One region of the Psychrobacillus sp. PGGUH221 genome, then DNA from elsewhere that is predicted to be linked to it. Evidence: riboswitches for the same ligand, from Rfam matches in the RefSeq annotation. Region 1 holds a riboswitch; the other holds the start of a gene.
The links. Region 1 has a riboswitch for preQ1 ahead of queF (preQ(1) synthase). Riboswitches for the same ligand answer to the same signal wherever they lie in the genome.
Positions count from the first base shown of each region.

Region 2: another riboswitch for preQ1. It lies ahead of PGC35_RS14735 (QueT transporter family protein); the one in region 1 lies ahead of queF (preQ(1) synthase).

Region 1 is NZ_JAQMHQ010000002.1:179,959-195,359, forward strand. It holds gene queD (6-carboxytetrahydropterin synthase QueD) at 1-340, opposite strand, end outside; gene queC (7-cyano-7-deazaguanine synthase QueC) at 344-1,003, opposite strand; PreQ1 riboswitch class I at 1,058-1,101, opposite strand; gene queF (preQ(1) synthase) at 1,129-1,629, opposite strand; PreQ1 riboswitch class I at 1,744-1,790, opposite strand; gene PGC35_RS04875 (purine-nucleoside phosphorylase) at 2,417-3,235, shown strand; gene PGC35_RS04880 (trypsin-like peptidase domain-containing protein) at 3,587-4,936, opposite strand; gene PGC35_RS04885 (radical SAM/SPASM domain-containing protein) at 5,179-6,054, shown strand; partial or broken gene PGC35_RS04890 (NAD(P)H-dependent oxidoreductase) at 6,211-6,772, opposite strand; gene PGC35_RS04895 (MarR family winged helix-turn-helix transcriptional regulator) at 6,891-7,301, shown strand; gene PGC35_RS04900 (hypothetical protein) at 7,413-7,733, shown strand; gene PGC35_RS04905 (DEAD/DEAH box helicase) at 7,870-11,019, opposite strand; gene PGC35_RS04910 (DEAD/DEAH box helicase) at 11,240-14,401, opposite strand; gene PGC35_RS04915 (LuxR C-terminal-related transcriptional regulator) at 14,583-15,287, shown strand.
Region 2 is NZ_JAQMHQ010000008.1:172,090-187,490, reverse strand. It holds gene PGC35_RS14765 (NUDIX hydrolase) at 1-242, opposite strand, end outside; gene PGC35_RS14760 (FusB/FusC family EF-G-binding protein) at 341-982, opposite strand; gene PGC35_RS14755 (CD3324 family protein) at 1,133-1,396, opposite strand; gene PGC35_RS14750 (polysaccharide deacetylase family protein) at 1,652-2,788, shown strand; gene PGC35_RS14745 (DUF3006 domain-containing protein) at 2,924-3,172, opposite strand; gene PGC35_RS14740 (MBL fold metallo-hydrolase) at 3,159-4,373, opposite strand; PreQ1 riboswitch class I at 4,475-4,519, shown strand; gene PGC35_RS14735 (QueT transporter family protein) at 4,527-5,009, shown strand; gene PGC35_RS14730 (glycine betaine ABC transporter substrate-binding protein) at 5,230-6,129, opposite strand; gene PGC35_RS14725 (ABC transporter permease) at 6,136-6,780, opposite strand; gene PGC35_RS14720 (ABC transporter ATP-binding protein) at 6,781-7,743, opposite strand; gene PGC35_RS14715 (LLM class flavin-dependent oxidoreductase) at 7,862-8,881, opposite strand; gene PGC35_RS14710 (methyl-accepting chemotaxis protein) at 9,001-10,737, opposite strand; gene PGC35_RS14705 (ring-cleaving dioxygenase) at 10,954-11,934, opposite strand; gene PGC35_RS14700 (alpha/beta hydrolase) at 12,249-13,058, opposite strand; gene PGC35_RS14695 (ornithine cyclodeaminase family protein) at 13,231-14,214, opposite strand; gene PGC35_RS14690 (MFS transporter) at 14,285-15,401, opposite strand, start outside.

The DNA.
Region 1 (15,401 bases):
AAACAACGATGTTCTCTGCTGTCGTATTCATCGAAGGAAGAGTCTCATTCAAATAACGATGATCCAAATCAATCTCTATTTTTTGCTTCCATATTTCTTTTATATCGCCAAAATCAATCATCAAGCCGCGATCATCCGTGTATCCACTTACCCCTAAAACAGCTCGATATGTATGGCCATGTAGATTTTTACATTTCCCCTCATAGTTATGTAAATGATGGGCAGCATCGAAGGTAAATTCTTTACTTACGAGAACACGCTTTGAATGATACTTTAATTGGCTCATTTGGATATCTTCATTTATTTTTTGGAGCCTATCGACAATTCTAAAATTAGACATGCCTTAGGACTCCTTTTTTAAGCTTAAATACTCATCAAGCCCTTTTTTTCGCAGCTTACACGCCGGGCATTCACCACAGCCATCTGCTTTTATACCGTTATAGCATGTTAGCGTTCTTTCCCTAACAAACTCAAGTGCCCCCAGCTGATCCGCAAGCTCCCATGTCTGTGCCTTGTTCAACCACATCAAAGGTGTATCAATTACAAAAGATGCATCCATCGATAAATTCAACGATACGTTCAAGGATTTAATAAAAATATCTCGGCAATCAGGATATCCGCTAAAATCTGTTTCACAAACCCCAGTCACGATATGCTTCGCTCCTACTTGGCTTGCTAATACTCCGGCAAATGAAAGGAAGAGTAGATTTCGACCGGGCACAAAAGTGGATGGCAGCTCCCCTTTATCTCCGTCTTCTACCTTAATGTCATCTCGAGTCAAAGCATTTGGAGCAAGCTGATTTAAGAGCGACATATCAAGAATGTGGTGCTTGATACCAAGATCCTTTGCTATCTCCTTTGCACATTCTATTTCCAAACTATGCCTCTGTCCATAATCAAAAGTCACTGCTTCAATGTCTTTAAAACGTTCTTTTGCCCAGAACAGACAAGTGGTACTGTCCTGACCTCCACTAAACACAATGATTGCTTTTTCATGCATCATCTTCTGTAAAACTCCCTTTTAACGAAAAAACAGCACCCTAAAAAGAATGCTGTTTTCTTCTTAGTTTTTTAAAGAGGGTAGCTAAAAACCTCTTCCTTCATATGGAGGACTATACAATTCCTCGTTTATCGATTATCTATTTTTTCTGGGTACAAATCATGGTTCATCAAACGATAATTTGCCATCTCTTCGTATTTGGTACCCGGTTTCCCATAGTTGCACCATGGATCAATCGAGATTCCCCCACGAGGTGTGAATTTTCCCCAAACTTCAATATACCTAGGATCAAGTAATTTAATTAAATCGTTCATAATGATGTTGACGCAATCTTCATGAAAATCACCATGGTTTCTAAAACTAAATAAATATAATTTTAGTGACTTACTTTCCACAATCTTTTTATCCGGTACGTATGAAATATACATTGTCGCAAAATCCGGCTGATTTGTAATAGGGCATAAACTAGTGAACTCTGGGCAATTAAATTTTACAAAATAATCACGATTGGAATGTAAACTATCAACGGATTCCAATACTTCCGGTGCATATTGGAATGAATATTGTGTGCCTTGATTACCTAACAATGTTAAATCTTTTAAACCTTCTTCTTGGCTTCTGCCAGACATAATAAAAACCTCCTAATACAACTTTTTATAGAGGATCTCTAACATTCTATTGCAAACATATAGGATAAAAAAACAAAAAAGCCATGCCCAAATATGGACATGGCGAAAAGTCATGTATCCATAGTTTTTTATAGAGGGTATCAGCTATGAACCTCTCCCGATCAAGTTCGGGTACCTATCTATAATATAGAATGCTTTCGTAATCGTCAAATAGATATTTAAAGATTACAAGATGAGAATCTATAGAAGACATGTAGGTATAAGATTTGAGTTTCAACCAATTATCTCTTTTTTAAGAGATTATCAATTTATTTAAAATTATCTTCTAAATGTATGTATAAATTCCGATTAGACTGACTATATTGTTAATAGATTACAAGATTCAAAGGAGGAATAGAAATGAAGAGTCCAATAGGTTTACCAGAACAATTACCAGAAACTTTAGATGAGTTATTGACTTTGTTATTACAAACGATTATCGCTTAGGAGAGATTTTATATTAAGATTGAAACTTGGAAACATAGAAAAGTAGAGATTTCTACTTCTATCAGGTAGAAGTTTCTACTTATTTTCTTTTCTACTAAACTCTTGTTGCGGCAATTGCGAATTTAATTTCCTACATATTTTTTCCACATTATTAAATAATTGAACATAATCTGTTTGGAATCGGTATATTTGTTAAGCTTTCTTTACAACGCTCCTTAAGTCCATTAGACTTTTATCGACAACATGCTTTAATTTTTATAGCAGGTGTATACTTAGCGTATCGTTTCAAGGAGGAATTATTATGCACAACATTCAAGATATTTTAGAAGCTAGAGATTTTATTATAAGTAAGACGGACAATCGGCCTGTAATCGGATTGATACTCGGCTCTGGTTTAGGGACGCTAGCCGATGAGATTAAAAACTCAGTCGTAATCCCTTATAGTACGATTCCACACTTCGCAAAATCGGAAGCAATTGGGCATGCGAACGAACTTGTTATTGGAGAACTAAACGGAAAAATAGTAGCAGCAATGAAAGGTCGTTTTCATTATTATGAAGGCTACACTTTGGATGAAGTAACATTCCCAGTACGTGTAATGAAGGCGTTAGGTATAGAGAATATCATTATTACAAACGCTTGCGGTGCTGTTAATACAAACTTTAACCCTGGAGATTTGATGTTAATTACCGACCACCTTAATTTAGTTGGAACAAATCCATTAATCGGACCAAATAATGATGAATTGGGAACTCGTTTCCCTGATTTATCGAAAGTTTATAACATGGAGCTACGTACTATTGCAACTAATGTAGCGAACAAGTTAGACATTACGTTACAAGAAGGAGTTTATGCTTGGTGGAGCGGTCCTACTTATGAAACTCCTGCAGAAATCCGTATGTTCCGCACATTAGGGGCCGATGCTGCTGGTATGTCTACTGTACCTGAAGCTATTGTAGCAACACACGGAGGTATGAAGGTACTCGGCATTTCTTGCCTAACGAATATGGCATGTGGGATATTAGATCAGCCATTAAACCACGATGAGGTAATTGAGGTCGCAGGTAAGGTAAAAGTTAAATTTGTTGAATTAGTTAAAGGTGTTTTAGAAGAGATTTAATGGAGATGGTTATCCACGGAGTTTGGGGACCCTAAGTCCGTTTTGGTTTCCGGGTTGCTTTGGACTACACATTTACTACACCTTTGCCGAGAGAACGAAAGCCGATGGAAGTGACTTTGTTACTTCCATCGGCTCTTTTCTTTTCGGTAATCCTGTGGCTGATGTTTGTCCGTCGCTCTCCTACAACCTTATCGTACTTGATGTTTTAGATTAGGGGAATGAAAGAATAAATCACTTTCTATGAATTGAGAAAGTAGCCGAAGATGCAATTTCGGCTACTCTTTCGCTATTTTCAGGTTACTTACACGTAAAAACAATAGAATGGATTGGAAATACATCTTTCTAACTGCTTTAGTCAAATATTTCAATATCCGTGATCTGATAATAACCTTCACTATCGATTATCACCGTGTATACTTTATCACGATTATAATACTTGTATTCACCTGCAGCGTTTATAAAATCAAATTCTTCGTTTGTTGAAACTAGTGCATAGTCTTCGAAAATTTCCACTCCAGTGACAATATTTGATGTAAAGTCAAAAGTCATGCCTTGCCCAGCGATTTCTTTTATATACTCCTCTAGATCTGTGTAAGCAGTGCTGCCAGGCTGGATCAAGTCTTGAATCCAATAAAAATCCTCAGCGTCCAACGCCATCTCATAATACTCTCTATACGTAATAATAAAATTAGATAGTGATTCTTCTTCAAATGAATAATTGTTCCAGTTTTCTTCTGTGTAATCTTCTTCAACAGTATTATCTTCTGCAGAACCTTCATCACTATATGTATAATCTTCGTAAACATCAAATAGAGAAGCAACTTGCTTGGCGCTCATAGGATTTGCAATCCAGTTATCTACTAAATTCGTTACACTATTCATAGGAATTGAAAAACCAAATAAATTATTTTCCGTATAAATAAGTGAATTGATACCGATCACTTTTCCAGTCTTCGCATCAATTAATGGACCACCACTACTACCTTGATCAATCTGTGCATCAATCTGGTATAAATGTTCATAAATAAACCCTAGTTCCATATCTCGATTAATGCCAGTCAAGTAGCCGATAGATGCAGAGTTTTCAAAACCTTGAGGGCTTCCAAGAGCAATTACCTCTGTACCAATAATCGAGTCCTCATTTTCCGTAAGGAGCGGTTTTACTTGTACATAATCTTCCGAAAGAAGAAGAGCAACGTCTGAACGATCTGATATGCCGATTACTTTCGCATTTGATTCTTTCCCAACCGAGTTTCGAACAATAACGTCTGTATATCCCGCTACCACATGTGCATTTGTGACAATGTATCCGCCTTGCCCATACAGGAATCCGGAACCTTGACCTTCCTGGGTCAGGATTGTAAATACTTTCGGCATCGTTTCTTGTATGACTTGCGTCTTGTCTTTCGCTTCAACTTTAGGTACTTTACCTTCCGCTACTACTTTTGCTTTTTCTGTAAGTGTTGAGCGAGTTTCTTCTACAGTCGATTTGACTTCATCTAAAACAGTTTGAGCTTCATTCTTTGAAAAGAGTAGCTCTTTAAAACCATACCCAACCCCACCTAATATAATAAAACAAAGTATAATCCCTAAAATTAGAAAACCTTTTGACCCATTCTTTTGTGGAGTTAGACTAGTTCCACAACCGGTACAAAATTTTGCACCCTCTTCATTTTTTACACCACACTTTGAACAATACACGATTTTACCCCCATATAAATCCTTATACCTATTAAAAAGCATCTAAATATACTCTATATTTACTGAATAAATTATACTAGATAAAGAGGGAAATATCCATTCTCTGTTAAATTTATAATTCTTAATATCTTGTGTTTTATAGATTCCCTACGTGCTTTCAAAAACTACTTAAGGAATATATATTTTCTGTTAGAATGAATGTAGTTATGTGAATATATTAGAACTGGAATGGTGAACAAACATTGAAAACATTTAAGAAAATGTATATTGAAATTACAAGCGTATGTAATCTGGCTTGTAGCTTCTGTCCTCCAACAAGTCGAAAGGCAAATATTATTAAACTTGATGCATTTAACAACATACTAGATCAGATTAAAGACCATACGAAATATATTTATCTTCATGTCAAAGGGGAACCCCTACTGCATGCGAGAATCGACCAATTGCTCGATGCTGCACATGCAAAAGGATTTAAAGTAAACATTACGACAAACGGGACGCTTATTAAAAAGAATCGTGAAAAACTACTAGGCAAACCTGCATTACGCCAAATCAACTTCTCCCTACATAGCTTTGATGGCCATGAAGGATCAGAAAATCGAGAAAAATACTTAGGAGATATTCTGGAATTCGTGCGTGATGCCAAGGAGCATAATACAATCATTTCCTATCGATTATGGAATTTACAAAAAGAAGCAACTTCGGATTTGGCACAACGAAGAAACCGAGAAACATTAGAAATCTTAGAAAATGAGTACAACCTAGATTACAAAATCGAAGAAAAAGTACAGCCAGGAAAAGGTATTAAAATTTCTCAGAACGTTTATCTAAACCAAGACCATGAATTTCAATGGCCTAGCTTACAAGCACCAGAAGATGATGGAAAAGGATTCTGCCATGCTCTCCGCAGTCAAGCAGCCATTCTTGTTGATGGAACCGTTGTCCCTTGCTGCCTGGACGGAGAAGGTGTCATCAATCTAGGCAATATCAATAAAACTCCCTTCTCAGAAATTATCGAAAGTGATCGAGCAAATGCCCTCTATGATGGATTTACGAGAAGAGAAGCTGTTGAAGAAATGTGCAGGAAGTGTGGATATAGACAGAGATTTGGGGTTTAATGGTTTCTTAAATAACATTCAAAAAAAAGTAGCCCTACAGTCGAAATAAATCGATTGCAGGGCTATATTCATTTAAACAACATCTTTTGATTTGTGTAACCCATATAATTACGAATCTACAAAGTAAACCGGTTAATGATCTATTCTTTTGAAATACTAATAAATTTTTTCTAACTTTTTGTTTGGTTCCTCTTTGGACTATCCATATTTCCAAACTCAAAAAACTTCACTTTCTTGATTCCCATAATTAAATAAGGCTCTCTTCATCAGAATTTTGTGTGCATTATTCAACCAGAGGAATGGATAATGTGTAGGTCCCATCATAGTGGAAACACAAACAACAGACTTTCCTTTTAAAAGTCCATCTGGGAAAAGTCCTTTCTTATCCTTATAAGCAAAAATTTGAGGCAAATAATTGATCAATGTATCCTAAAAGCATTGCTGGAGGTCTTCCCCACCATATAGGATAGATAAAAACTATTTTATCAGCCCACGTTAATTGATTTCTATATTGTTCTAGGCGAGAATCAGTATGCATATCACGTCTTCGTTTTTGCTTATTAAACACTAGGAGTGGATTAAAGCCTTCTTCATATAAATCCAATACCTGCAATTCCTGTATAAGAGGATTTTCATTAATTCCTTTGACAACTTTTTGTAAAAAAGCATAATTCAAACTTTCATGATTAGGATATGTGTAAACAACTAGCGTTCTCATAACGCACCCCTTTTACTTATCATTTGATAAGTAAATAATACCACTTTCTTTTTAGTTATCAAATGATAATTGTTTTATGACAACATTTTTGATATCTTGTCAGTAAGAGGTGAGAGTTATGGACATAAATTCTCTTTTTTATAAACTCATGTCATTTACCACTTCCGTGCATCGTGTGACACATGAATTATCAAAAGACTCCAAATCAGATTCGATTACTCCTGTTCAATACAATATTCTTGAATATATAGCTGTTAGTCAGCCTGTAACTCCTAGTGAGATTAGCGATTGTCAGTATATGTCTATGCCAAACACAAGCCGTGAACTTAGAAAATTAAGTGAAAAAAATTTAATAGAAAAGATTATTGATACCGAGGACCGAAGAAAACAATATATTCGTCTTTCCAATAATGGGGAAAAAATGATGAAAGAAGCCTTTGTAACTATAGAATCTAGATTCCAAAATCGAATACAAAATGCCTCGAAAAAAGATTTAGAGGATATCGAATGCGCAATTGATTTACTATAAGAAAAATTATACTATTAAAGTTATCTATATAAAATTTGAAGTAATTCTTGAGTAGAAAAAAATGTTTAATCTAAATAATAGACCAATCTTATCATGTTAAGGAGGCAGAATATGAGTAACTTAGATAGACTACTTAGAACAATTGGAAAAACCAACTTTGTTGAGTATTATGAAGATTATCAAAACTTGGTTCAAAATAATAAAAATATAAATACCGATGAAAAAATGCGGTTAGCAAATAAGTTACTTAAAACTAATCCTAAAGCTACCAAAGTATCAGGTCAACTTGCTCGAATCTCAGCTGCAACTCAAATTTTTCAAAATGGTTGGGAAAAGGAAGCTCTTCAAGAAGTTATTAATTCCTCTCATAAGGCAATTACTAATGAAATTAAAATGAAGGCTCTAAGTTTACAAAAACAGAGCTTACAATGAACGATAATTAACTTGCATGCACAAATAACCCCTCCATTTGGTATGGAAGGGTCGATATTAAATTTGTATTCTCTTTACTAGTTGATTTCTAAACTTTTCTATGATAGAGATTTAGTTAAAGATTTTCATACTTAGCCTATAAAACATTCTTATTGGCACGTGATACTAGATACGCTGGCATTGGTTCATGAAGCTTCCAAATAAAACTTACTGGATTACTTCCTGAATGACTTACATAATCTGCTGTTCCCAAGAAGATGAATGGTGAAGTATAGCCTGACTCCACTTTATACTCTCGAACAAAAAGAGCAATTTTATTACCAATATCTCGATGGCCAATATAGCGAGTTGCAGTTGGACTTGTAACAGAAGTTCTACTTTGCGATTGCCAATGGAATAATTGATCATTGATAGCATAGTCCTCATAAAGAGTAGAAGGCGAAAAATCCTTATCAGACTTGTTTAATGTAATAAAAAAGATATCAGTTTTCTCCTCTGCAAAATATTTCACACCCTCGCGAAATGCCGGATTTCGTTCCTCGTTAAAATAACCGAATGCAGCAAGAACTTGATCCGTTGTATAGTGTGCATGCACTCTAAGGGGTGAAACATAATTAAATGGTGATTTTTTCTCAAGTAATCGTAAGTTTTCAAAACACACTTCTAAGACATGTTGAATTTCATTCTTGAGTTGATCACTCGCAATAATCGCCTGTATTCCTTCGTGCATAGTCCCAAATCCAAAATTCTTCGGTGGTCCACTAAAGAATGAATAATAAAGCATTGCGACCATTCGTTGTCGCTCTTCTGTTTCTATCATTCCACTTTCTAAGTAATCACGGTAAAATTCCAATAATTCTAAGGAATCTAGATAAAACAATGTTTGTATTCTTTTCGTGACAAGATCTTCATACTCCGCAGTGAAATCTTCCATTAGCCCTGCTTCCACTTTCATTCTCTCAAATGTGCGATTCCGACTTGTACCGTATACATCTGCTAATGCTAAATGATGAAAATGTAAAAAGTTGTGTAACGTTAGTGGCTGTCCAGAGTCTGCTTCAAAGTGTTTCATTTTAGCTATGATATTTTGCTTATTAATCTTCGCTGCTTTAATATTTCTCAATATATATTCCTTTGCCTGTTTCTCCATCTGAATAACAGAGCCTTTAGGTAAGTGGAAAAAACCATTCTCTACGAAATGTTGAATTGAATGTTTAGATCTTCCGACAAGAGCGCGAAATTTTTCTTCGAATGGGTAATCTTTATGAGATTGTCCAATAAAATCTAATACGGTTAAACACTCTTTTCCATCTGCAAGACGTAACCCACGTCCGAGTTGTTGTAAAAAGACTGTTAAGCTTTCTGTTGGTCTAAGGAATAAAACAGTATTAACTTCAGGAATATCGATTCCTTCATTGTATAAATCTACAACGAAAATAAACTTCACTTCTCCATTTACTAATTTTCTTTGAGCAGTTTGTCTATCTTCTGGGGATGACTTCCCATGTAGTGCAATCGAAGAAATATTTTTTTGATTAAAATAAGATGCCATATAAAGTGCATGCTCAACCGATACGCAGAAACCTAATCCTTTTACATCATTAAGAGAAGTAACATATCTTTTTATACTTTGAATAACGAGATTACTACGTAGATGATTTGCTGTATAGACGTTTGTTAACTCTCCAATGTCATAGCCTTTTCTAGACCATTTAATACCTGTTAGATCCACATTGTCCGTTACGCAGAAATAATGGAATGGGCTCAGTAGTTTTCTATCTATTGCCTCCGTCAATCTCATTTCAGAGGCAATACGATCGTCAAAATAGCCCAACACGTTCTCATTGTCCATTCGTTCAGGTGTAGCTGTTAAGCCGAGTAATATAGTTGGGTTATAGAACTCTAATAAAGCACGATAAGAAGGAGCAGTAGCATGATGAAATTCATCCACAATAATAAAATCATAAAAATCGCTCGTTGTATTCTCTATCATTTTTTTGCTATTCCAACTTTGAATACTCATAAACAATTGATCAAATGATTTAGGTTCATATTTTCCGACAAACATCTCACCAAAGTTAGTATCTTTCAAAATTGTTCGAAACGTCATCATACTTTGACGTAAAATTTCTTCTCGATGAGCAATAAATAATAATTTTGAGTTTGGTTTATTACGTAAAAACCTCTTAAAATCAAAGGCGGAGATAACAGTTTTCCCTACCCCTGTTGCAGCCACTACAAGATTTTTCATATGACCATGTGCGACTCGCTCAACTTCTAGCTCATCTAAAATCTCTCTTTGATAATGGTATGGTTGAATGTCGAAGAAATAAGATTCATTTTCTTCAGCTACAGCTTCCTTAGTTAATGAATGAAGTAACATCCCCCAATTCTCACGTTCTTCAGCTAAGAGCGATTTAAATTCCTCATCATTCCAATAACTTTCAAAAGTAGCTTTAAATTTCCGAAGAATATCGAAAGAATCTTTTTCAGTCACTTTTAGGTTCCATTCTAAACCAGAAGTTAAAGCTGGGTTAGATAAATTTGAAGAACCAATATAAGCAGTACTAAATCCCGTATTTCGCTTAAATAAATATGCTTTAGCATGGAGTCGGGTTCGCTTTTTATCTAAAGACACTCTTATTTCTGTGTTTGGTAATTTACTCAATTCTTCAAGTGCTTTATAATCAGTTGCTTCCATATATGAGGTTGTGATGATACGAAGTTTGCCACCTCGTTCTTCTGTAAATTCACGAAGTTCATTTAATATAATTCGAAGACCTGACCATTTAATAAAAGAAACTAGCCACTCGATTTCATCTGCTGATGCAATTTCTTTTTTTAACTCTTCTAACATATTAGGCTCATAATGGGAACCCGTAAAAAGAGAACTTTGTGAAATCGAAGTAATAGGTCTAATAGGCTTTTCAATGCGAAGAGCTCGAACAGTATTAAGCTTTTTATAGACAGAAGTAAGCACTTCTCCCTGTTCTTCAAGTTTTAACGAAGCAATCTCTTGATCTTGAAGTTTAACACTAAGCATTTGGATAATTTCATTACATGTACGAATTTGAAGTAAAAGTGCCTCATCGTCTTCCACATTTGCTTCTTCTCTAATAAATGAAAGTGCCTTCTTTGTTACTTCTGAAATATATGAAGCAAGATATGTTTTTGCTTCTTCTACATCTAACTTTTCCGTTTCTACTGCATATAAATCAGAAGTAATTTTCTTTAATTCTGAGTTAATATTTTTATTAATTAATTGATCATATATTCCTTCTTTCAAAACAATCACTCCTTATATAAATAGAAAATAAAAGTTCTATTGTCCAAAAAATATTCTCTATTTGACCACCATACATTTCCAGTATTTTAATAATATCTTAGTTCTCGAATCAAATAAATGCAAATTTTTCCAATAATAAAAGAAGCTATTCACATTAATGTAAATGCTTCTTTTTCTCATTTTATGGTTATAATCATGAAATTTTTCTAGTTTCTTACTATCACTCGATCATCAATATCTCCCGAATATCCTCATCACTCATACTACCCAGTACATCCTGCCCTGAATGTATAACTTCATCAATAAGACTCATCTTTTTCTGTTGGAGTTGATTAATTTTCTCTTCAATAGTGCCTTTTGCTACAAGGCGGATGATGTTTACTTCGTTTTTTTGTCCCATTCGGTGGGCGCGGTCGGCTGCTTGTTGCTCGACTGCTGGATTCCACCAGAGATCGTACAAGATGACTGTGTCGGCTCCAGTTAAGTTCAAGCCGGTGCCGCCCGCTTTTAATGAGATAAGGAATAGATTGCCTTCGCCTTCATTAAATCGATTGGCTAATTCCACACGATCAGCAGGTGGGGTTTGGCCATCTAAGTAAAAATAAGGCGTGCCTTGTCGAATCAGTTGTCTTCTGACAATGCCTAGCATTTGGGTGAACTGTGAAAAGACGAGTACTCGTCTACCTGACATTCGGCATTCTTCCAAGATTTCCATCAGCTGCTCAAATTTTGCTGAGCTTCCGTTATAGCCCTCCACAAACAAACCTGGATGACAGCATAGCTGTCGAAGTCTCGTTAATCCAGCTAAAAATTTAACACGGTTCTTCTGGAAAGTCCCTTTTTTCAAATGTTTCAAAGCATCGTGTTTTAGTTCTGCTAAATAAGTGGCATATAATTTTTTTTGCTCTATTTGCAACTCCGAGTATAGAATGGTCTCTACTTTTTTCGGTAGTTCTTTCAAAACATCCTTTTTCATACGACGTAGAATAAATGGACGTACCCGTTTCGCTATATCTTCTCTGCTTAATTCACTATAGACTCTTCTGCTTGGCAACAGACCTGGAAAAACAACGTTGAATATAGACCAAAGCTCTTCTAATGAGTTCTCTATTGGGGTTCCAGTCAGTGCAAATCGGTAATCAGCTTGTATCATTTTCACCGCTTTAGCTGTCTTGGTCACCGGATTTTTAAATGCTTGAGCTTCGTCCAAAAAGAGAGTATGAAAAGTTCGGTTTTTATAGAGTTCTGTATCCATTCGTAATAGAGGATAAGAAGTGATTATTACATCTGCTTCTAGAGATTCTTTCCATAATGTACTTCTTTCTTCTCTGTTTCCATCAATAATTTGCGCATTTATATGAGGAGTAAATTTTTCTAATTCATTCTTCCAATTATAAACGAGCGAAGCAGGAGAAATTACTAATACTGATAATTTTCGCGAGCGCACTTCTGGGAGAACTGATTCAATATAAGTTATACTTTGTAATGTTTTTCCAAGCCCCATATCATCTGCTAAAATTCCACCGAATTTATATTTAGCTAACAGCTTGAGCCATTTGAAACCTACTTTTTGATAATCTCGAAGTATGGATGTTAATGCTATAGGTATTATTGCATCTAAGTCTTCGGGATTGTTTAAATTTTTCATTAGTTTGGCAAATTTTTCACCAGGATCTACTAGATCGCCTTGTTCCAAAGAATCGACCAATTGCATCCCTTGAATTAATGGAACACGAATTTCATCTTGAATATTATCAATAGATATCTCCATATCATGGATGAAACTGGATAGCGCCAGAAATTCAGGTGTTTCTAACGATACCAAGTTACCGTTTGGAATTCTGTAATATTTACTTTTTTCTTCTATAGAAGCCATCAAATGCTGGATTTCTTTTTCTGAAATTTCCTTGAGGTCAAACTTGAACTCCAACCAATCCGTTCGTTCCTTTACTTCCACCTTTATCTTTGGTCCTGTATATGCTTTTTGCACTCGCAATTTTACAGCTGTCGAAGCATAAATTTGAACCCATTTTTCCATACGAGCAAGAACATGATACAAAAAGTGATACTCTGCTTCCTCATCGTACAAGTAGAATCCACCTGACGTTTGTGTAAATGAATTTTCTAGGAGTAGTTGGATAATTTGCTGCTCATTATTACGTTGACGTCTGATTCCAGGGAAATGGGTAAATGTTTCTTCCGTTTCTTCACATGGATTAATAAAGAAATCACCATAATGGAATTCCAATCCAGCGAGTAGTCTGTGCTTTACTCGGTCCAGAAACAACTTAACCTTAAGTGGAGTTTCCCCCATTCTTTTCGAAACTGATTCACTTATTTGCACTTGTCCAAGCTTCATCAACCCCGGTATGACTGTCTCCATAAAAGTATCAATTTGGTTCTTTGCGATAAGGAGTTGGTTCTTAGCGGATTGTTCCAACATTTCTTTTAACTCTGCAAGACGATTACACTCTTCTGATGCAAGCTTGTATAATTTACCTTCTGAAAAAGCGTATCCATAGTCCCTTAACACAGTTACTCGCTCAAGTCCTATCACATTCAGTTGATAGTCAGTCATATTTCCTTCATCAAATTTAAAACTTAAAGGTAGCTCTCGCCCAAACTGAACCCCTTCATAAAAGACTCCATCTTGCAAAAACCTTACATTAGGTGCATTTATGAATAAAGGTAAAAGCTGCTCCCAGTCTGTTGGAGAAATAACTAACAGGTCTTCTTGTAAGCTAGCATTACTATTCAAGCGCTGGCTTTTTATTAAAAATTGAAGGACTTCATCGGTTTCTTTTGGGAAGCTGAAGAATTGGTAATCATAAATCAAGCCTGAGGCATATTCAAATGGTTCTCTTCTTCCCATTTTTTCAAGAAATTCCGTTACATTTACGCTATAATATAACGATTCTGAACCAATTTTCATTTGTATCCCAAACACATACTCTCCGTCTCCCAGAAAGATCGGTCGGCATATAAACTCAACGTGAAGTGTCTCTCTATTATCAAAATGGAGTTGCTTGCCAGTCGGGGGCAAAGATTTATTTCCAAATAAATTCAACATCTTCTTACCCAAATAATCATTCGATTGTTTCTTTTCTTCGATTGCTATTAATGTCGCTGCGATATGTTGACAATATGTTTTTAAAAAGCCTATTGGCGGGCATGTACAATTCGCTACTATATCCCCATCTGCATCTGCTTTCACCGTGATATTGAAATCTTCACCCGCTTTTACAGTGGCTTTGATTTCTGAACTATCCGCTTGAAAGGGTTGAAGCTTTACTTTTCCCGCCTGAAAGTATGCTTTACCCTTTTTAAAAGCAGTTTCTCCACATAATCTTTTGATTTTCTTTTCATTCATCGAAAAATTCATTTTTCTAATCCTTTCTCGATCGTCTACGTTTTTGGTTAAACTCAATATCGGTCTACATTATAATATCTAATTCAATTTTATCATAATGGATAACGTATGTTCTTTTTTGGGTTTTGATTTGAATAAACAATACTAGTATTTATTATTTTATGTCTAGGGAGTTGGAGTAGGGGGTATTCAATTGATACATGCCTTTGAAACTCTTGTGAAAGGAGAAATTCAAATGATAAATGTTGCGATTATTGATAATCGAGAGGTGGTCAGAACCAAAATTAAAGAACGATTGCAGTCGGAAAATATAAAAATAGTCTCTGAGGGTACATCTTCTGATGAGATGCTCAATATCTACGAGGAACATATAACAGATGTAATCATATCCGAAGTAGATAACAATAAAAAAGATACAATCCATTCGGTAAAAAAACTATTAACCAAGCGACCACAAGCTTCAATTATCATCCTGACAAGTGATGAGGACAAAGAATTTGCAAAAGAAATGATTCGACTAGGCGTAAAAGGTTACTTGTTTAAGACGAATGGAAGAAATGAAATTAAAGAAGCAATAGCGAACGTAAAGAATGGTCATAGTTATATCGATGGAAAAATCATACACGAAATCATGCTCGATGTGAGAAGGTTGAGTGATTTAGAGGAAGCATCTTCACCTAAACCTATTTTTCAACCACCTGAATTATTAACACCTAGAGAATGGGAAATACTTCAGCAGTTAGCATTCGGCCATAATAACGAAACTATAAGCAAAAATATGTTTTTATCTGTTAATTCTATAAAAAACTATGTATCAAATATTCTAAATAAACTAGGAGCAGAACATCGTACCCAAGCAGTAGTTCTCGCAATTAAGAATAACTGGGTTCTAGTTTGACTACTGAACTCAATTTAAAGGTAAAACATATTAATCCAGATGTAGACAACAGGTCTCTTTCAGCTAGCGTTGCCTTAGCCTCCTAGGCCAACACGATGTTGGTCATGCAATCGT
Region 2 (15,401 bases), on a different contig from region 1:
CCGTCAACCACATTTTCAGTAGCCATTAAATGTCCAGCCGCAGTAATGTCTAGTAAACTAGGATAATCTTTTTTAGTCTCACTTCGAATTTGTAAATATATATACCCTTTCCCTTCCTCACTACAAATAAACCAACAATGAAACGTTTCATGCCACAATCCAAGCTGGTGAACTTTTTCTCGTGTCGCTGTTCCTATTTCTAATCTATTTTCATCAAATATTTTCAGCATTTCATTTTCCATTTATAAATCCTCCTTATATGACAATTATATTACAGGTGCCTGGCACCAAAAAACGTGAATGTTTAAACATTCACGTTTGTTTTGGTTATACATACAATTTAAGAGCCGATGATTAATTCTACAAATTCATCTAGTTTGTCATGGGAAACTAAATTTTGATTACATTTATGGCTGTCCTGGCAAATGTAGTTCCCTCTTTTAATATAGGCGTCTTGTGTCGCACCTTTTGTGGCAGAAGTAAACATACCAATTTCTTCAAAGCGATTACATAAAGTACATATTCCTTTTTTGTTGGAATTTTTGTAGCCACCGGAAATCCCTATAAGCTTACCATGGTGTTCTACTATTAAGTATTTTTTATTCGTCCCTTTGTCCAACCATCCCAAATAAGATATTTCACTAAAGTCTACTTGTTCTAATGAAGGCATTTTTAGTTTCTTTGCTTTTGGAAATAATTTCTTTATTGTTTGTTCTTTTATTTCTCTAAAAGGAACTACATAGGGTTTTATTTGCTCCAAAAACACTTCCGCATCTGATTTTTCCTTTACTTCAACTATTGGATTTAGTAATAGTTTTTGATCTTCATGTAACTCTTCGAACAGCCCTAAAACTTTTTCAATCGTTAGCGACTTTAATGCATTTAATACAGCTTGATCATTTACAGTTGCATGCCCATTAATTAAGTTTTGTGTCTGATATTTAATAAAGTTGTATTGATCACTTTTTATGAAAGGATTCATTTCCATCCCTCCTATTTCACTTTTTAACAAATCATTTCTAATTTATTGTAGCGGAAATGACTTTTTTTATAAATGGTAAAGATGGCTATGAAATGTTCTCGCCATATAAAAAGCTGATAACCATGTATAAAAGGGTCACCAGCTCCTGATTTATTTAGAATAAATGATTTTTTTAACAGTTTCCACAGAAAGAAAATGTTCTGTAGCAAGCTGATTCATCGGAACTCCATTTTTATAAGTTTGCTTAAGATAGGCATTTCGTTCGTCAATACGCTTTCTTTCTCCTGAAAGCGCCCCCCACTGTTTATAACTCTTTTCTGGTTTCGGAATATAAATTGTTTCCCCTTGAATATACTTTTGAATTTCCTTCACAAGCTCCTCAGGTAAAACAGAATTCGCTTTTATATAAGTCATTGCGCTCGCTCCCTTATTTTTATCACTTTCAATAAGGTGCAAAGCCACAAGTTGAAATGGCGATTAATATTTATTTAATGACTCCCCACGCAAAGTATCGCCTTTCCAAAAATAGGCTTTGCATGAGACGTTGCGCTCTCTGGCAATTTACATCGATTTGCCATTACACTCACCCCCCTAGTAAACATCTTAATATAAGCATACCACGATTACAAAATACATATATTTTTTAGATGGCAAAAAATATATGAACAGGTGGTTATAATCATAAAAAAAATTACTATTCTATGTGCAGCTCTTTTCATCTCTATTATTTTTAGTACAACCACTGGACAAGCAGCAGTAGAAACACATTATGTTGGCTTTAATGATCAATTATTAGATTTTAGTGATGTACAAGTTATCAATGAAGACACGAAAGTTCCGCTGGAAGAAATAGCAGCTTATTTAGATATTCCGTATGAAACAGAAAAAGGAAATACCTTTATACGAAAACAAGACTTAGAGATTATTTATAACGAAACATCGAACAAAATTACTAAAAATGGAACAGCCCTTAGTTCGGTTCCTTTTGTGCGATTAGATGGAAAGCTGTTCATTAGTGTTAAATTTATTGCTACAGAAATAGGATATAAAATTGAAAACTTTCCAAAACAGAAAACACAGCGAATCTATAGAGATGACTGGATTCGTATGTCTCATCCAGAATATGAAATTTATTTAAAACAACAGCTGAAATCTAAACAAACACAAGCAAAACCAGGAAAAGCAACTATTTACTTAACATTTGATGATGGACCAAATAAATTCACAGCAGTAAACAATGCCACTTTAAAAAAATATAAAGTGCCAGGTACTTTCTTCTTTTTAGGAAACAATATGAAAAAGAACTCCCCTATTATTAAATCAGTCGTAAAAGAAGGCCATTATATCGGAACACATAGCATGACACATGATAAAAGCATGGTTTACAAGTCCGCAAATTCTTTTATTAACGAAATGAACGAAGGAACCAAGCTAATAAAAGAAATGACCGGGTTGGATTCAAAACTCGTTCGAACCCCATACGGCAGCAAGCCCCATATAACGACAGCCATGAAAAATGAATTAATTAAAAATGACTACAAACTATGGGATTGGGACGTAGATTCACAGGACTGGAAATACACGGACAAACAAGCAGACCAAATCGTGAAAAACGTAAAAGTGGGAGTAGAAAAAGCCTTTAAATCAGGTGATAAAGACATCATCATCCTACTACACGACAGAAGCCAAACAACAAAAGCCCTACCCCAAATTATCGAGTGGCTTCAAAAAGAAGGCTATACACTAAAAACTTACGAACCCAAACAGCATATCGTCCAAAACTTCCTATATGACACATCCCTCTAACCAATTATTACAACAGTATTACTGGTGCCAGGCACCAAAACAAACACGAATAACACGAAAAACGCGATTAACATGAATGTTTGCAGATTCATGTTAATCACGTTTGTTTTAATAATTATGAAAACTTCATTATTATTATTTATTACCGTTTTTTAATTGTTCTAATAAGCTTTGAATTTTGTCTCTTTGGCCCATTGTTTCCTTTTCATGAGATTCAATTTTATACGTATCACCCAAAACTGTTATGGAGACAATATCACCTTCCTCTAAAGGCACCTTTATCTGATCACGAGCTACGAGAACGCTTTCTGTTTCATTTGGATGCTTTAAAAATACTGCATACTCACCATCAAAACGATCTAATGTATACTTATTTGACCTCACTAATAACCTCTCCCTTCTCATTTATCAAGCTAGCTGCATCTCCGTCGTTTCTCCAAACCTGTCTCTTTGTCCATTGAAGGTATCCATGACCTTCCTTGGCACTAGGACCACTTGTAATATAGATAGTTTTGCCAGCTTCTAAATCCATGTTTGGAAACGTAAATACTTGATTACCTTCCGTGGAGATAAGTTGCCAGCCCTCTAAATTTACGGCTTCATCCCCAGTATTTTTTATACCCACTATTTCCCCTTGTAAGTCCTTACTCAAAATCACGATGGATGGGGTGGATACCGTTTTTTTCGCTTCCACTTTGTCTGGACTGTCTTGGGTCGAAACAGAATAATCAACTCCGTTTGTCGTTACTACAATATTTCCAACTTCCGCTGTTGCATATGCTTGGGATTTCACTTTTTTAATATGGTTCACTACTTCTTGCTTTGGATGACCGTAGGAATTATCTTTTCCATAACTTAAGATAGTGACCTCTGGTTTAACTGCTCGAATAAAATCTTCTGAGGTGCTAGTGTCGGAGCCATGATGTCCTGCTTTCAAAAAAGTAGACTGCAGGTTGTATTGTTTCATCATGCTTTTTTCTACCTTAATATCCGCATCACCAGTTAAGAGAAATGATACTTCTCCATATTGCACTTTTAACACGATAGAAGCTTCATTATTATCATCCGATTCCTCTCCTACATTAAAAACAGTAATATCCATATTAGAATCTAATGAAATCTTATCCCCTTTATCTGGCACGACAAACGGGATTTTCTTATCAACTATAAGCTGAAGCATATTTTCATATGTCTGTGATGTATGTATTTTCCCTGAATCTATAAAATGATTAATTGAGATGGAATTTAACACAGCAAGAAGACCACCTATATGATCGGCATCCGGATGAGTTGCGACGACATAATCTAACTTCTTCACTCCCTGAGCGCGTAAGTAATCCACCACTTCTTTACCTGAGTCTCTCTTGCCACCATCTATTAACATAGTTTTTCCATCCGGTGATTGTATAAAAATGGAGTCCCCTTGTCCCACGTCAATAAAATGAACTCTCAATTCATTCCCAGGATTTATTTGGGTGGCAGACGTTTCCACTTTTGTATCAGTTTTTTCTGATTGCATCTCTGTCGTGCAGCCGAAAATGAGAAAAATCATGCATGCACTTAGTAATGTAAAAAAATGTTTCATATAAACCTTCCTTTTTTAATACTGTTTCCTATTTTAACATAGAATTTCTATAATCCTTGACATATGTCAAACCCTGTCATAGAATTAGCAATTGTGATTTATCAAACGTGGTTCGTGAACCTCCCACTTTAAAAAACTAAGGAGAAATGAATAATGAAAACTAAAACACTTGCTACAAGCGGTATTATTGCTGCTTTATATGTAGCGGTATCTTTACTGGTGGCACCATTTGCATTTGGTGCAATACAATTTCGAATAGCTGAGATGTTTAACCACCTTGTCGTGTTCAATAAAAAATATATTTTTGGTATTGTACTCGGTGTATTTGTAACAAATCTGTTTTCCCCACTCGGTTTATATGATTTAACTTTTGGGGTAGCACATTCGATTATCACTTTGTCCATCACTATTTTTGCATCCAAGTATATTAAGGGTCATATTCCTCGCATGATATTCAATACATTACTCTTTACTGTCACAATGTTTATCATTGCAATTGAATTAAACCTAGCATTGGGATTACCTTTCTTTTATACATGGCTTACTGTTGCAGCTGGTGAATTTGTCGTATTAGCAGTTGGTATTCCAGTAATAGCTGCTTTAAATAAACGCTTGAACTTTAAATCACTTTTGTAGGAAATATTTAGAGGGTGACTCAAAATAGGTCGTTAAAAACGACTTTTTGAAGTCACCCTCTTTCCTTTTGGGGTTTGTTCACTGATATGATTTGGTTGCCCTTATATAATGATTGGTTGCTCTAATATCACAATTGGTTGCTTTCATCTAATGAATAGTTGCTCTCATACTCAATTTTGTTGCTCTTAACCAATTTTTAGTAAATAAATTGAGATAATTATTACTTATCAATTAACCCCTTCTCTACTAAGAAATCATGTGCGACATCTTCCGCCTTATCTCCATCGATATCCACCCGTGCATTCATTTTTAGCATATCTTCTTCAGATATTTTCCCTGCCAAATCATTTAGCACTTTTTCAAGCTCTGGAAACTTCTCTAATGCTTCCAAACGAACAACCGGCGCTGCATCGTACTTAGGGAAAAAGCCTAGGTCATCTTTAGTTGTTTGTAACTCAAAGCGTTCAATTCGACCATCTGTTGTAAATGCAGGAATAATATCCACGTCTCCATTTTTCACTGCCTCATACATGACGTTTGGGTCTAAACTTTCGGTTCTTGTGAAAGTAAATGGGTACGAATTAATAAAGTCATCATAGCCGTCTCCCTCTCGTTCATAAAATGCATGAGGTGCACCAAATACCATATTTCCAGTTCTTGAAACTTCCACAAGATCCGAATACGTTTTTGCATCATAATCTTTATCCTTGGCATACGCGAGTGTGTACGTATTCTCAAAACCAAGTGGACTTAACCAAGTTGCTTGAAACTTTTCTTCATATCCTTTTTTCACTCGCTCTAAAACACTTTCAGAGCTTTCTCCGACTTCCGACTCTTCCTTAAGCACATCCTTCAATCCTGTACCTGTATACTCCACATACAAATCAATATCGCCCTTTTCTAAGGCAGGAGTCATAATTGCTACCTCACCAAGACCTTCTTTATACTCAACATTATAGTCCGTCTTCGATTCAATATACTGTCCTAATATTTGAGGCAGAATAAATTGTTCCGTCCAAGGCTTTCCACTTATTACGAGTGTTTCCTCCGAGTTGGAGCTGGAGCAAGCCCCTAATAATAATGATGCTGCAATCCCAATCGTTAATAATGATCTTTTCATTCCCGTTCATCCTCCTGTTTTCATACCTTTTGGTGTAGCTTTTCTCTCAATCCATTTCAAAGCAAAGTCAAACAAAATAGCCAATAAAGCAACAGGTAAGGCACCAGCTAGCACAAGAGAATTATTATATGACTGCAATCCCCGATATATGACATCTCCCAAGCCACCTGCTCCTACAAATGTTGCTAAAGTCGCTATTCCGACAGTTAAAACAGTTGCTGTTCGAATACCCGCCATAATAAACGGTAAGGCCATAGGAAATTCAATTTGCCATAGGAGCTGGTTTTTAGTCATTCCCATCCCTTTACCTGCTTCTAATATCGAGCCATCAATACTTGTAACGCCTGTATATGTATTACGTAAAATCGGTAAAAGTGCGTAAATTATTAAAGCAATTAATGCTGTTTTAGCCCCAATTCCAATAAGAGGAACTAAAAATCCAAATAAAGCTAAACTAGGAATCGTTTGAAACACAGCAGTAATTCCAATTATCGGTTCGGCAAACTTGCGATACCTTGCAACGAAAATGCCTAATGGCAGGGCAATCGCAATGCCAATAGCAAGTGCAATAAAAGATAAGTAAATATGCTGAATAAAAGCTTCTTGGATTAAGTCTGATCTACTTTGAATAGTTTCTATAAAGCTTCGCATCTAAACCACCTCTTCCTTTGCAATAATTGCACGAAGAAGGACGGATTGATTTACATATCCTAGCGGTTCATTTCCCTTTTTAACTAACAAGCTCTTCACTGCATCATTATCTAGTAAAGCAATTGCTTCCTCTAACAATAAAGTGGCATCTACCTCTAAATAAGGTGTTTCCTTATCTTCTTCAAAGAACGTCGTAAACTCTTGTATTTCTCGCAATGAAAGGGACTTTGTTTTATTTATTCGCTCAATTCCTATGAAATCTTTTACAAAATTATTAATCGGTTTTTCTATTAACTCGGTTGGGGAGGCTATTTGCTCTATCTGTCCTTTCCTCATTACAATGATCGTATCTGCAATCTTTAAAGCCTCATCCATATCATGCGTGACAAAAACAATTGTCTTCTGAATCTTCTCTTGCAGATACTTTGTTTCTATTTGTAATTGCTCTCGACTAATTGGATCTAGAGCACTAAAAGGTTCATCCATTAAAACAATTTCCGGGTTTCCAGCTAAAGCCCTTACGACTCCAATACGCTGCTGTTGTCCTCCACTTAGCTCTAAAGGATACTTACCTAAAAACTGTTCCGGATCAAGCCCTACCATTTTCATAAGTGCATGAATTCGTTCGGTAGTTTTCTCTTTTGTCCACCCTATTAAATTTGGAACAAGTGATGCATTTTTTTCAATCGTCATATGTGGAAACAAACCAATACGTTGAATTACATAACCAATAGTTCTTCTGAGCTTTACCTCATCAAGCGAAGAAACTGCTTTACCATCTATAAATATTTCTCCTGAAGACGGCACTACTAAACGATTAATCATTTTCATTAAAGTTGTTTTCCCACAGCCACTTGGTCCTATAATTACAGTTAATTTCCCTTCTTCTATTGTTAAGGAAACATTATGTAAAGCCTCCGTACCGTCTTCAAATACTTTGGACACCTTCTCAAATCGAATCAACCATCTTTCCTCCTTCATACACTATATTTAACTGTTACTATATATACCCTAAAAAGTTGGATTAAAGCCTCTCTTAAAAATAAAAAACCAGATTCAACATTAGAATCTGGTATATACATTATAAAGATTTCATACCCGTTACCTCGGCAACTATCTCATATGAACGCAGGCGAGCTTTTGGATCATATATCGTTGTATTGATAATCATTTCGTCGGCATCCGTTTCATCTAGAAATGCTTGAAGTTTTTCTTTTACTTCGTCTGGATTTCCGATAATTGTAGATTTCAACTGACTCAAAATACTTTCTTTCTCAAAAGTTGTCCAAATCCCTTCCAACGTTTCTACTGGAGGTTGTAATTGACTTGGCGTATTTCGAATAAGACTTAAAAACTGTAATTGATGAGATGTAGAAAGTATTTTTGCCTCTTCTGTAGTATTAGCTGCTATAACATTTAGCCCTACCATCGCATATGGTTTATCTAATATAGAGGATGGCTCAAAATAGTTGCGATACCGCTCTAAAGCAGGCAACGTATTTTGCGGTGAAAAATGACTTGCAAATGAAAATGGCAAACCTAATTGGGCAGCTAAAGTAGCACTAAAACCGCTAGAACCAAGCAACCAAATCGGAATGTCTTGCCCCTCCCCTGGTATCGCTCTCACTTTATTGAATCTAGAATCAACATCCAAATATCCTTGCAGTTCTTCTAGTTGCTGAGGAAAATCTTGCCCATTATTTCTAGGATCTCTACGTAATGCCATCATTGTCACTTGATCTGTACCAGGAGCTCGACCTAATCCTAAATCAATTCTCCCTGGATACATTGCCTCGAGTGTGCCAAACTGTTCTGCTATAACAAGGGGGGCATGGTTAGGAAGCATGATTCCACCAGAACCTACTCGGATTCTTTCTGTCGCCGCCGCTACATATCCAATGACAACCGAAGTAGCTGAACTTGCGATGCCAGGCATACTATGATGCTCCGCTAACCAAAATCGATTATACCCCCATTTTTCTGCATGTTGTGCTAAGTTTTTTGTATGTTGAAATGCTTCGCCTGGATTGCCACCTTGTGTAATTGGCGCTAAATCCAATACAGAGAATTTAATCTGATCTAATGATTTTTTTTCGCTCAATTTATCTCACTTCTTTCTAGCATTAAAAAATGCTAATTAAAAGATAGCGTACATTTTCAAAAATACAAAATAATTGAACTGAAAAAGGTAGCAGCTCGCAAGCTACTACCTTCCATATTTTATTTTGCCAGTTTGAATTCAGAAACAATATCTTGAAGCTGCTCAGACATTTCTGCCAAAGACCTAGAAGCGGCAGTCATTTCAACCATAGAAGCGTATTGTTCTTCCGCTGCAGCAGCTACATTTTGTGTATAACTAGTAGACTGTTCTGTTACTTCTTTCGTTTTATTCACTTCGTTTACAAGAACTTCCGTGTTGCTATTTATTTCTTGAATTTCCTCGGAAATAATAGAAAGCTTATTATTAATGAGATTTACATCCTCTGCTATTTTTTCAAATGTTTTTCCAGCGTTCGAAACATAGCTCATCCCACTTTCTATCACTACTTTTCCTTCGTTAGCAGTTTGGACAGTATGCTTCGTATTTAACTGAATTTCACCGATTAAAGAAGATATATTTTTAGCTGCGTTCCCGGATTCTTCCGCTAGTTTTCTTACTTCATCCGCTACAACTGCAAACCCCTTACCATGTTCTCCTGCTCTAGCCGCTTCTATAGCTGCATTTAAAGCTAGTAAATTTGTTTGCTCTGCAATACCAGTAATTACATTAATAATCTCGCCGATTTCTTGTGATTTATTTTCTAAAAGCACCATAGATTCGGTCGTTACCGAACTTTGATTATTAATTTGCATCATTTGTTCTACTGTTTGCCTTATAACCTCATTACCTGCTAATGAATCTTTAGACGTTGCGATGGATAGTTCGTTTAATTCCTTAATATTTTTCGCTATTTCTGTAATACTTGTAGAGATATATGAAGCAGAGTTTTTAGCTTCCTCTATTCCAACTAATTGACTTTCCTGACCCGAAGAAATTTGTTGAATAGATTCTGTGATTTCCTCCGAAGCTCTACTTGTCTGTTCACTGCTAGCAGTAAGCTGTTCGGATGTTGCAGCTACTTGCTGTGCCGAATTGGAAACAGACGTAATCACTTCTTTCAAATTGGTTGCCATTGTATTTATTCCAATAGCTAAATGACCAAGTTCATCTCTATTTTTTATCTTTATACTTTCAGTAGATAAGTCTTGCTCGGCAATTTGTGTAACACTTTGAGCGATCCTTTGGATTGGTATACCAAGATGTCTAGAAAATAAATAGATTACAACAATACCAATCAATGCACTAATTGCCAGTGTTATTAAGATAGTGAAAATAATATTATTCGTACCTTCATTAAACGCTTTCATATAAGTCCCTGCACTGATTACCCATCCCCAATTAGGATCAAGCGCATTATACGTAATTTTAGGAGCTATCGTTCCTGGTTGATTTGGTAAATCCCATTTATATTGAGTGAAACCACCACCAGATTGTGCAACTTCGATCATTTCCTGAACAAAATAATTTCCGTCTACATCTTGTTTATCCCAAACATTTTCTCCTTCTAATGAAGGATGAGCGATTTCTAATCCATCTGTTCCATAAACGACAAAATATCCATTCATACCTAAATCTACTTTAGATGTTATTGTTCGAGTACCATCACTTTGTAAATCTCCGAGTAAATATTGTTTTGCTTGTTCCTGCGCCTCTTCTAATGTCAAATCTCCATTTTCCACCGATGTATTTAATGACTCGATAACTAAAAGAGCCATCTCCACACTATTTTTAAGCGTTTTTTCTCCCAGTTCATCTAAGTTGTTTTTAGCTGAATAATAACTACTTAGTCCAATTATTAAACTCGGAATAAGTAATAAACTAATAGCAATAATAAAAAGCTTAGAACGAATATTCATTCTTTTCCCCCCCTAAGTAATAGACAGCTAACAAAAAATCGTAGTCTCCTTATTAACCCCTCTAATTGAAAATAAGGATTTTCTCTATGTATTTTTAACTACTTATTTATTATATCGTCATTTTTTCTAAATCTTTAGTATGTTATGAATTTAGTATTAATTACTTATTAAATGATAAAAAAGCCTACTTCGTAAATAGAAGTAGGCGCGATAATATTAATATTCTTTTTCAAATTCCTTTGTACTTCTTACAGTATCGAAATGGCGTACCATACTTTCAATCTCTTCCCGTTTTGGTTCTAAAAATGGAGGCAATGATAACTTTTCTCCAAGTGTTTCGTAAGGCTCGTCTCCCATGAATCCTGGACCATCTGTAGCGAACTCGAACAATAGGCCTGGCGCTACTCTTGCGTATAAAGATTGGAAGAAAAAGCGGTCTACAAAACCAGACGTTTGAAAACCGAAGTTTGCCATACGTTGAATCCACTCTTCCAATACTGCACGGTCTTCCACACGGAATGCTGCATGGTGAACTGTCCCAAAACCTTGACGACCTGGCGGAAGAATAATGTTTTTCTCAACGATTACTTGTGCACCATTACCACCTTCTCCGACCTCGAATAAGTGGAATGAGCCCTCTTGTGCAATCTCTTTAAATAACAAAACCTTTTCCATCACTTCTTTTAAATAATCGAACTCAGCAATCCTAATATGAATTGGCCCTAGACCAGTAATAGCATACTCTAAAGGAATTGGCCCTTTCTGCCATGGAGTACCTGTTGCAACTCCTTCATTATTTTCATCTGAGATTAATTGATATTGTTGGTCATCAAAATCTACGAAAGAAAGCACTTTTGTTCCAAATTGATCTTCAATTCCCGTATGCTTTACATCCAAACGATTAAAACGCTTAACCCAATAGTCTATTGCAGCATCACTTGGCACTCGGAAAGCTGTTTTAAAAATTTCATTTGTGCCATGAGTACCTTTTGGAATATTTGGGAAGTCAAAGAAGGTCATATCTGTACCTGCTCCCCCAACATCATCCGCAAAAAATAAGTGATATGTTTGGATATCATCTTGGTTTACCGTTTTCTTTACTAAACGCATTCCTAATACATAAGTGAAAAATTCATAATTTTTTTCCGCACTACTTGTAATTGCTGTTACGTGATGCATGCCTTTTAAATGATTCATATATTTCCCCTCCGAATTTATCTTTAATTTAAGTATCTCTAATTCAAAGTAATATTAACATGTTATAAAATGCTTGTCAATTAAAGTATTGCCATTTAAATTTTTATAATACTAAATACTAAATACAGGTATCAAACAAATAAAAACACACTTAGCAAATAAGTGTGTTCAGGTCGTAGACTATCTCGAATTTTTTTATATAGATTTGAACAGGTTTTCCGAAGCTTATCGCTCGCTTTCCGCGGGCGATCGAACGCTTCAGCCAACTGCTTTTTTTCTTCCATCTGAACACACTTAAAAAATAAGTGCATTTTTTATAACGCTATTTTCTCACTATTATACGAAAACTTATCTAGCCACTCAAAGGATTTATTAAATAACTCTTCTTCCAATGCATAACTGGAAAAGGTATAATCAGCTTGCTCCACAAAATGCTTATCCACTTCTTTTTTACATCCTCTTTGACGCAGCGCATCAAAATAGCTATATGTATGTTCTGTAGGAACGTCCTCATCCTCTTTTGCATGAATGATGAAAGCTTCATCTTTATAGGAGCAAATAGCTTCTAATGGGTGATGATTTTTTAAGTCCTCTAAAAATAAATGACTGACGTAGAATCCATTATAATCTACTTTTCCATTCACTCTCGCTAATTCAACTGTCTCAGCACCCATAATGTTTGTAATATCTTCGTAAGGTTTACCTACTGGTGACCACAAAATAAGTTTTCGAATGCGTCTATCCTGAGCAGCCGTAATGGAAGCTACAGCACCGCCTAGACTATGTCCAATCAGAGTAATATTCTCGGCATCCACTTCTTTAATCGATGATAAATAATTTAGTACAGTCTGTACTTCCTTTAATTGTTTTGTAACCATAACATTAGAATAATCACCGTCGCTCTCACCACATCCACTAAAATCGAAACGGAATACACTAAACCCTCTTTTAGTAAAAAAACGAGCAGCCTTCACAAACATTCGATGCTCTCCTACTTTACTACCTAAAAATCCATGTAAAATAACAATGAGAGGAACTTTCTGTTCATTAGAGTTTGAAGGAAGATGGAGTACTCCGGAGAGACATAATTCATTTGAAAGGATTGATACTGTTTGTTGTTTCATATTTAACTTCCTTTCATAAGTTAATTTTTTTCTGTTTCACTAGTATGTTAATAGATATAATAATGGAAATGACTTCTTTAGTCAATTAAATATAGTGGTTTAGTAGGAATTAATAAGATACAAAAAGAGGCTTCCATTATTGGATGCCTCAGATGTAATTCTGTATTCACTATTACACATCTATTTCTGTTCCTATTTGTTGTTTTTTCGCTTTATTATATACACCTTTTGCTACTGCCAAATCAAAATAAGCTGCTCCTACCGATTTAAAAAATGTAATTTCTTCCTCGTTTTCACGACCAATTATTTGACCGTTTACAAGCTTTCCTAGTTCGCCATGCACATCGTCAAATGACCATTTCCCAATTTTTTCTGCATGCATTAATTCTCCTGCTTCATCTTTAACACCCTCTAGGTCATCTACTACAATTTTTGACGCTCTAGTAATTGTGGTGATGTCTACTTCCAACATATGTGGCAAATAAGAGCCCACCCCATTTATATGAGTTCCTTTTTTTAAATCTTCTCCTTTAAAAACAGGTTCATTAGAGCGAGTTGCACAGCATATTATATCTGCTTGTCCAACGGCAACTGACACATCTTCAAATACTTCATAAGGTACCTCTACACCAAATGACTTTAGTTTTTCACCAAACATTTCAGCTTTTGAAGTAGTGCGATTCACTAGTAAAATACGGTCAATTTTACGAACAGCAAGAACAGCTAATACTTGCTCAAAGGCCATTGCTCCTGTTCCTATCACCGTAACCACTTTCGCATCTTTTCTCGCTAAATAATCTGTTGCTATTCCACTTAAAGCACCAGTACGAAGTCTCGTTAAATACGATGCATTCAGCATTGCTATATGCTCTCCATTTTGTGCGTCTGATAGTAATACTACCCCTTGAGTAGTCGGTTTACTTTTTTGAGGATTTTTTGGAAAAATTGTCACGACTTTAACTGCAGACACTTCTCCTACTAGATCAGCACTTGGCATATATAACGCAGAAGCTTCGTGTTGCGGAAATTCTATTACTGTTCGATGCGGATTTGCAATTTTCTCTGTTTCTTTCGCTATTAAAACGTCTTTCACATCTTTTATTGCCTCTGTCATTCCATATGTACGCATAATCTGTTCTTCATTTACTACTAACATTTTTGCAACCCCCATTTATATAAAAACTCGTCTTCCCTAGTAATGGCAAAGACGAGTTATTCTAATAACTTTATACTTGACTCAATTCTTTTGCTTTTCTACTATTTGTAGGCTTTTTTAAACCAGCATCATTATTTACATCATCTAAATGTTGTTGACTTCGATCTTTAACAGCCCAAATTGCAACTAAAGATACAAGTGCTGTAAAGATTATATAGCATGCTACTGGAATATAGGAGTTGTTAAATTCAAGCATTAAGCTTGTAGCAACTAGTGGAGCAGTTCCTCCAGCTACTGCTGCACCTATTTGATAACCAAGAGTGATACCAGTGTAACGAACTTTCGCATCAAAAATTTCTGAGAACATAGTCCCTAGAACCGCAGTAATAGGTGCCCAAATAATTCCTAATGCAATAACTGTAGCAATTACTAATAATACCACTGATTGTTGCTGTAACATCCAGAAGTAAGGGAAGGCAAATAACGCCATACCAACCGTTCCAGTAATATACACTTTTTTACGTCCAATTCTATCTGATAAGCTACCCATAATCGGAATAAGAATAGTTGTTACGATCGTACCAATCATCACAGCATTTAAAGTAGTAGTTCTTGAGAAACCTAAATTTGTTGTTGCATATGAAACAACAAAAGTACCAAAAATATAGAATGGAGCTGTTTCTACTACTTTCGCTCCAATTGCAATTAATACTTCACGCCAATGATACTTAAAGGTATCAACGATTGGAAGCTTTGGAATATCTCCTGATTCCTGAACCTTTTTAAAAGAAGGAGTTTCCTCAATACCTTTACGAATCCATAAACCAAAGATAACCAATAATGCACTGAATATAAATGGAATACGCCAACCCCATGTCATAAACGATCCTTCAGGTAATAATGTCATTAGAGATAAAGCGATTGTTCCTAGAACCATCCCGATTGTCACACCCATTTGAGGGATAGCGCCATATAATCCTCGTTTTTCTTTCGGGGCATACTCGACTGCTAATAGAAGAGCTCCACCCCATTCTCCCCCAATACCTAACCCTTGAACTAAACGAAGAGTGATTAGAAGAATCGGAGCCCATACTCCAATTGCTTGATATGTTGGTAGTAATCCCATTCCAAAGGTAGCTACTCCCATTAAACTTAACGTGATAACTAATGTCTTTTTACGTCCTATT